Armatimonas rosea: one gene and its partner. The protein of the gene in region 1 interacts with the protein of each later gene in a pairwise test. Links are inferred from orthologs where the notes say so. Each region holds a gene or a part of one and is shown on either strand. Other genes may lie near its edges.

Region 1 (3,693 bases):
GGGTGAGGCTCCTGCGAAGATGCGGGAAGCCTGGGTTGGAGTCAAGATTCCTTTGCGGCGTACCAATGCCAAGCCGATAGCAGTGTCCGCTTTCGGCGTTCTCTCACGAAAGGCGGAGAACCTCACAGAGCAAGCCTACGCCGTCCCCGGTGCCGAGGCGATTGAGGCCTTGGTGAAACAGAGCCCGGCAGCGGCCGTTTGGTGGTGCCACAATGTTCCCGAGGTGCGCAATACGGGCTATCTCCTGATTTTCCCGCAGGAGAGCTGTCAGGTCGAGAAATAAGTCCCCACGCTCGCGGGAGAACCCACGCGCCCTCGGGGCGCTTCGCCGAAGGCGGCCTAGGCGGGGATTTTCAATCCCCGCCGATCATCGACCAACCTAATTCGCGACGATATTGACGAGCTTGCCGGGGACGACAATCACCTTGCGGATGGTCTTGCCCTCCAGGTCCGCGCGGACTTTCTCGCAGTCGAGCGCGGTGGCTTGGAGCGTGTCGTTGTCCAGCCCGGCGGGGAGCAGGAGCTTCTCGCGGACCTTGCCATTGACCTGCACCACGACCGTCACTTCGTCGTCGGCGGCCAGCGACGGGTCACTGACGGGCCATTGGGTCTGGTAGAGGTAGCCTTGGCCACCGAGCTTCTCCCAGAGCTCATCGGCGAGGTGCGGGGCGAGCGGGGCGAGCAGGAGGGTCAGCCCCTCCGCCGCTTCCCGTGCCGCCGGGTGCGCGACCCCACCCGCGTTGCAGAACTTGCGCAGGGCATCGTGGAGGATCATCAGGGCCGAGACCACCGTGTTGAAGCGGAAGCTCTCGATATCGACCGTCACCTTCGCGATAGTCTGATGCAGCTTGCGGCGCAGCGCCTTTACCTCGGTGTCGGGCATGGGGGCCCAGGTGTCGGGGAGATCGCCGCTCAGCACGGTCGAGATCGCCTCGGGCGTCCCCGGTGCAGGCGGCGCGGAGACAATCCCGCTCACCGTGTCCCAGACTCGCGACAAGAAGCGGTACGGGCCGTTCATGCGCTCCTCGGACCACTGGATCGTATCCTCGAAGGGCGCTTCAAAGAGAATCAGCGTGCGGAGCGAGTCCGCGCCGTATTTGTCTGCCATCTCATCGGGCGTCACGGCGGTCTGCTTGGACTTGCTCATCTTCAGCCAGGCGAACTCGACCTCGATAGGCTCGATCTTCTGCTGGCCGTCCACCTCGATAATGCGCTCCGCCGGGATGGGGGCCTTGTTGGCATTGTACTGCGCGATCCACTCGTCGCGTGGGTAGCTCACAAACTCGCCGGGCTTGATGGACTTATCGGTCCCCGAGAGCACGGGCGTGAAGGCGTTGAGCATTCCCTGGTTGCGCAGCGCGGCCGCAGGCTCATCGACCGAGATCAGCCCCAGGTCCTGGAAGAACTTGGTGAAGAAGCGGCAGTAGAGCAGGTGCCCGACCGCGTGCTCACGCCCGCCGATATACATGTCGATCGGCATCCAGTAGTCGGCGATTGCCTTGTCCCACGCGGCGGCCGCGTTGTGCGGGTCGGCGAAGCGCAGGAAGTACCACGACGAGTCCACGGAGCCGGCCATGGTATCGGTCTCGCGCTCGGCGGGGCCGCCACAGCTCGGGCAGGTGGTCTGGACAAACTCCGGGATGGTCGAGAGCGGCGAGCGGCCGTCGGGGCCGGGCTTGTAGTTCTCGCAGTCGGGCAGGACCACCGGGAGCTGGTCTTCGGGAACGGGGACAATCCCACAGCTCGGGCAGTGCACCATCGGAATCGGAGTGCCCCAGTAGCGCTGGCGGGAGAGCAGCCAGTCGCGCAGCCGGTACTGAATCTTGCCGCGCCCGTAGCCGTTTTCCTCGATCCACTTGACGACCTTGGGGACGATCACACTCTTGTCTTGTGCCTCGCCTGAGAACGGCGAGCCTAGAGACTCTCGAAAAACGCCGCCGCTGGCAAAGGCCTCGGTCAGCTCGCTCTCGGTGGGCGTGTCGGCCTCGGCGTAGACCAGAACAATCGGCAGGTCGAACTTGCGGGCGAACTCGAAGTCGCGCTGGTCGTGGGCAGGGACCGCCATGATCGCGCCGGTGCCGTAGCCGGTTAGGACATAGTCGGCGATCCAGATAGGAATCTGCGCGCCATTGACGGGGTTGACTGCGTAGGCTCCAGTGAAGACCCCGGTCTTCTCCTTGCCCTCTGCCGTTCGGTCTTCATCGGACTTCTTGGCAGCGTCGGCGGCGTAGGCCTCGACCGCGGCTTTTTGGGCATCCGTCGTAATCTCCGCGACCAGCGGATGCTCGGGGGAGAGCACCATAAAAGTCGCGCCCCAGAGCGTGTCGGGGCGGGTCGTGAAGACGGTTATGCCCCCCCCGCCCCCGTCCGACGGGGGAGCCAGCTTGAAGTCCACCTCGGCGCCCTCGCTACGGCCGATCCAGTCGCGTTGCTGGGTTTTTAAGCCCTCGGCCCAGTCGATGCTATCGAGACCCGCTAGCAGGCGATCGGCGTAGCTGGTGATCCGCAGCTTCCACTGCGGCAGAGGCTTCTTGACCACGGGGCCGTCACAGCGCCAGCACTTGCCATCGACCACTTCCTCGTTGGCCAGGACCGTGCTCTCATTGACACACCAGTTCACGGGGGCGGCATCGCGGTACGCCAGGCCCTTCTCGTAGAGTTTTAGGAAGATCCACTGGTTCCAGCGGTAGTAGCTCGGGTCGGTGGAGTTGATCTCGCGGTCCCAGTCGTAGCTGACCCCGAGGATATTGAGCTGCTTCTTGTAAACTTCGGCTAGGGTCGGCACCACGGTGCGCGGGTTGACGCCCCGCTTGATGGCGTCTTGTTCGGCGGGCTGCCCGAAGGCGTCCCAGCCCATCGGGTTGAGGACATTGAAGCCCTGCATCGCCTTGAAGCGGGCCACGACATCGCCGGGGACGTAGTTCTTGCAGTGCCCGACATGTAGGCCGGAGCCCGACGGGTAGGGGAACATGACAAGCACGTAGTACTTCTGCTTGCTCGTGTCTTGTGTGGCCTTGTGCACCTTCGCCTCAGCCCAGCGGGCCTGCCACTTCTTCTCAATCTCGCGGAAGGGGTAGCGCCCCCCGCTATTTTCGTCAATTACAGCGTCGCTCATAGTTGTATCCCCAAAGTATACCGCCTCTGTCGCTCAGGAGGGACCCCGTGCTAAAATGCGGGGCTGAAGCACGTCGAGCCAGAGAACCTGCAGGAGCACGGCGGCGTAGGGGAGCTGAAACTGCCAGCCGGTGATGTCGTAGTGCCAGCCAAACGAGGCACCGACGGGGTAGTTGCTCAGCACCAAGAGGAGCCAAGGGCAGAGAGTCCCGTGCTTGCGGCTGTAGCGAACGGTCAGGTAGAGCTGGCTGTAGTGGAAGAGCAGCCCGAGGAGCTTGAGCTGGACGCCCACCGACTGGTTCGGGTCCAGCAGCGCCACGCCGCACGAGCCAGGGAGCAGGCAGAGCCCCACGCCAACAACCAGCGCGAGAACCAAGCCAATCCGGCCTAGCGTCTGAGTCTGCCACGCCTGCACAAATGTCTGTTGTCGGAGCCAGCGTACGACGAAAAAGAGCCCGAAAAGGCACAGGGCGCACAAGGGAATGTCGTAGATCTCGTTCTGGAGAGGGAGGCGCAGCTCCCAGTGCGAGTGGGAGAGCGCCCCGCGCAGGAGCCGCCAGGGACGAAGATGCGGCTCAT
Region 2 (3,384 bases), on another replicon or contig:
GGAGCTTGTAGAAAAGCGACGCCGTGAGCAGCTTAAAGGCTGTCTCCCCCTCGCGCGAGCGGCGCTTGCCGTAGACCACCTCCCAGCCGTCGTCGCGCCAGAGGCGGATCATCTCCGGGAGGAGCTCGGGGGGGTCTTGCAGGTCAGCATCGAGGAGGACAACGGCATCCCCTGTTGCGTGGTGCATCCCTGCGGTGACCGCGATCTGGTGCCCAAAGTTACGCGAGAGCGAGAGCACACGCGCCCAGGAGTGCTTCTGCGCCAGCTCCCGTAGTTGCAAGAGCGAGCTGTCGCGCGAGCCATCGTTGACAAAGAGTACCTCGACCGTGTCGCCGTCTTTTTCTAGGATAGGCAGGAGTGCCTCCAGCCGCGCCACCAGCACGGGGAGAACTGCCTCTTCATTGAAGATCGGAAAGACAAGCGAGATCAGGGCCATGGGAATATTCTACCGGAAGCACGAGGCTTCCGGCTTAAGAGGGCGACGGGCACCTGCGTGCCCATAGATCCTCTTGGCTGCGAAGGCCGGGTACCCGCTTGTGGGTGGATCACCCTCTTAAGCCCGAAGACTCGTTCCTAGGGGCGTTATTCTTCGGCACTTACGGGAAGCATCGCCGCGAACTCGTCCTCGGTGAGGACGGTGATGCCCAGTTGCTCTGCCTTGGCCAGCTTGCTGCCTGCACCCGGTCCTGCGACCACGTAGCTGGTCTGCTTGCTCACACTGCCTGCCGCGCGTCCTCCGAGGCGCTTGACCGTGGCCTCGGCGTCTTCTCGCGTGAAGAGGGTGAGCGCTCCTGTAAAGACAAAGCTCTTACCGGCGAAGTGGTCCGAGACGGGCGCGGCCTCGTCGCCTTGGGCCACGACGCCCACAGAGCTAAGCTTGTCCAGAAACGCCGTGTTGTTGTCGAGCCAGGTGCGGACACTCTGCGCGGTGGTCAGCCCCACATCGGGGACCTGGGCAAGCTGCTCGACCGTGGCTTCGCGGAGCTTTTCGAGCGTCCCAAAGCCCTGCGCCAGCCGCGACGCCCCACCCTCCCCCACATGCCGAATCCCCAGCGCCACGAGGAGCCGCGCCAGGGTGGTGTTCTTCTTGCGCTCTAGCTCCCCGATCAAGTTGTCAGCGAGCTTCTCGCCCATGCGCTCTAGGGGGAGAAGCTGCTCCTTGGTGAGTGTGAACAGATCGGCTGGATCGCGCACCAAGCCTGCGTCGATAAACTGCGCCAGCCGCTCGCCACCGAGGCCGTCGATATTGAGCGCGTTGCGGCTAACAAAGTACTCCAGGCGGGTCTGGAGCTGCGCGGGGCAGCTCTCCGCATTGGGGCAGCGTGTCACCGCCTCGCCCTCCGCGCGGACCGTGGCAGTCCCACAGGAAGGGCATGTCGCGGGGAGCTTGAAGGGAACGGTCCCCTCGGGGCGCTTGGCGGTGACCACCTGCACGACCTCGGGGATGACCTCACCGGCGCGCTGGATCACCACGGTGTCGCCCACACGGACATCTTTTCGGTCGATCTCGTCTTGGTTGTGCAGGGTCGCGCGGCCCACAATCACCCCGGCCACGGAGACCGGAGCGAGCTTGGCGAGCGGCGTGATCGCGCCGGTGCGACCCACCTGCACCAGAATCTCCTCGACCACGGTCTCCACTTGTAAGGCAGGATACTTATACGCAATCGCCCAGCGCGGTGCGCGGCTGACCTGTCCGAGCTCCCGCTGGAGCGTGAAGTCGTTGACCTTCACCACGACTCCATCCGTGTCGTAGTCCAGCGTGTTCTTCTTCTCCGACCAGGCAGCGACCGTCGCGACCACCTCGTCGATATCCGCGCAGAGCTGGCGCTCGGGGGCGGTGGGTAGGCCCCAGGCTTTTAGCTGCTCCAGCCACCCCCGCTGGCTCTCCGGCTCCCAGCCCGATGCCTCCCCGACCGCATAGAACCAGACCTTGAGCTTGCGTCCGGCCGTGATCCTATGGTCGAGCTGGCGCAGGCTTCCCGCCGCCGCGTTGCGTGGGTTGGCAAAGGTCGGCTCCCCGCTGGCCTCGCGCTCGCTGTTGATTCTCGCAAACTCGCCGTGGGTAAGAAAAGCCTCGCCGCGAATCTCAATCAGGGCGGGGACGTTCTCTCCAACCAAGCGTAGGGGAATGGAGGGGATGGTCTTGAGGTTCGCGGTGATGTCCTCCCCGGTCGCCCCGTCGCCGCGGGTGGCACCGCGCACCAAGAGCCCGTTCTCGTAGGTGAGTGAGACCGAGAGGCCGTCGAGCTTGAGCTCACAGAGATAGGCAATCTTCTCTTGTGTGTCCTCGGGGAGCCCGAGGTGCCGCTTGGCGCGGGCATCGAACTCGCGCAGCTCGTCGGCGGAGAAGGCATTTCCCAGCGAGAGCATGGGCTTCTTGTGGGTCACGGAGCCAAAGGCGCTTGCGGGCGCGGTGCCGACCCGCTGGGTAGGGGAGTCGGGGGTCACTAGCTCAGGGTTCTCGGTCTCGAGCTTCACCAGCTCATGGTAGAGCTTATCGTACTCGGCATCGCTGACCTCCGGGGAGTCGTGGATGTAGTACAGAACATTGTGACGGGCAAGCTCGGTGCGCAGCCACGCGGCGCGCTCAGACGGGGTAGAGGTCATGATGAAATTATACTATGGTGTACGGGGGGAAACCGGAAGCTCCCCCCGATCAGAACGGGGGGACTGGAGAGCGCTTCGTGCTGCGAAGGCCGTTCCGGCCATGGGGCGATCTAAACGGGAGCGGTGTGGCCATGCGGATCGGATAGAATCAGCCATGAGCAACCTACACCAGGCGTTTGTTTTCGATGAGGCCGCCTTTCGCCGCGACCTCGCCCCGATTTTGGATCGCCAAGACACCACCGCCCTGGAGAGCTTTCTCCACGACCATCGCGCGCAGCTCTCCGCCCCAGAGCCCGATAAAGAGCACTTCGCTGCACGCGCCGCGTGGGCACTGTCTGCTTACTACGATGCGACCAAGAACATTGGCCTAGGCAGCGCCGCCTCAAAGTGCCGCTTTGGGCTGATCGACCTCTACCCCGAGGGGCGTGTCTTTGTGGGCGGCGGGGCCCTTCCGGTCGTGCCAGGCGCATTTCAGTCCGCCAGCTATGTCGCCGAGAGCGCCGTGATCCTAGAGCAGCTCCGCGCCGACTTCCCGCTCAAAGCCGCTATCATCGACCCCGTTCTCGCCATGCTCCACGCCGCCACCGCCGAGGGCAAGGGGCTCTACTTGCTTCTCTGAGTCTTGCGTTTGGGAGCCTTGCGGCGCTGCTGGTACTCCTCCCACGCCGCATCTAGCTCGTCTGTATGTTGCTCGGTGTTGAGAGCCGCCTCAATCGTGTACATCACGGCGGAGACCAGCTTTTGTGCGCGGCAAAAGCAGTAGGTTTCGTCGTGCTG

Evidence for each region.
Region 2: the proteins of leuS (region 1) and ligA interact in binary tests that used the Escherichia coli proteins (3 or more experiments, as listed by UniProt). The link is inferred for Armatimonas rosea from one-to-one orthologs.

What each region holds. Positions count from the first base shown.
Region 1 is NZ_JACHGW010000001.1:797,779-801,471, forward strand. Bases 180-3,444 are described here. They hold leuS (leucine--tRNA ligase), read right to left. Parts: upstream 3,116-3,444; coding sequence 380-3,115; downstream 180-379. Other genes in these bases: HNQ39_RS03570 (hypothetical protein), read left to right, coding at 180-283; HNQ39_RS03580 (hypothetical protein), read right to left, coding at 3,149-3,444. In the rest of the region: more of HNQ39_RS03570, read left to right, coding at 1-179; more of HNQ39_RS03580, read right to left, coding at 3,445-3,693.
Region 2 is NZ_JACHGW010000003.1:75,957-79,340, forward strand. Bases 96-3,051 are described here. They hold ligA (NAD-dependent DNA ligase LigA), read right to left. Parts: upstream 2,608-3,051; coding sequence 583-2,607; downstream 96-582. Other genes in these bases: HNQ39_RS15395 (glycosyltransferase family 2 protein), read right to left, coding at 96-436; HNQ39_RS15405 (hypothetical protein), read left to right, coding at 2,762-3,051. In the rest of the region: more of HNQ39_RS15395, read right to left, coding at 1-95; more of HNQ39_RS15405, read left to right, coding at 3,052-3,226; HNQ39_RS15410 (hypothetical protein), read right to left, coding at 3,211-3,384. UniProt on the Escherichia coli protein: DNA ligase that catalyzes the formation of phosphodiester linkages between 5'-phosphoryl and 3'-hydroxyl groups in double-stranded DNA using NAD as a coenzyme and as the energy source for the reaction.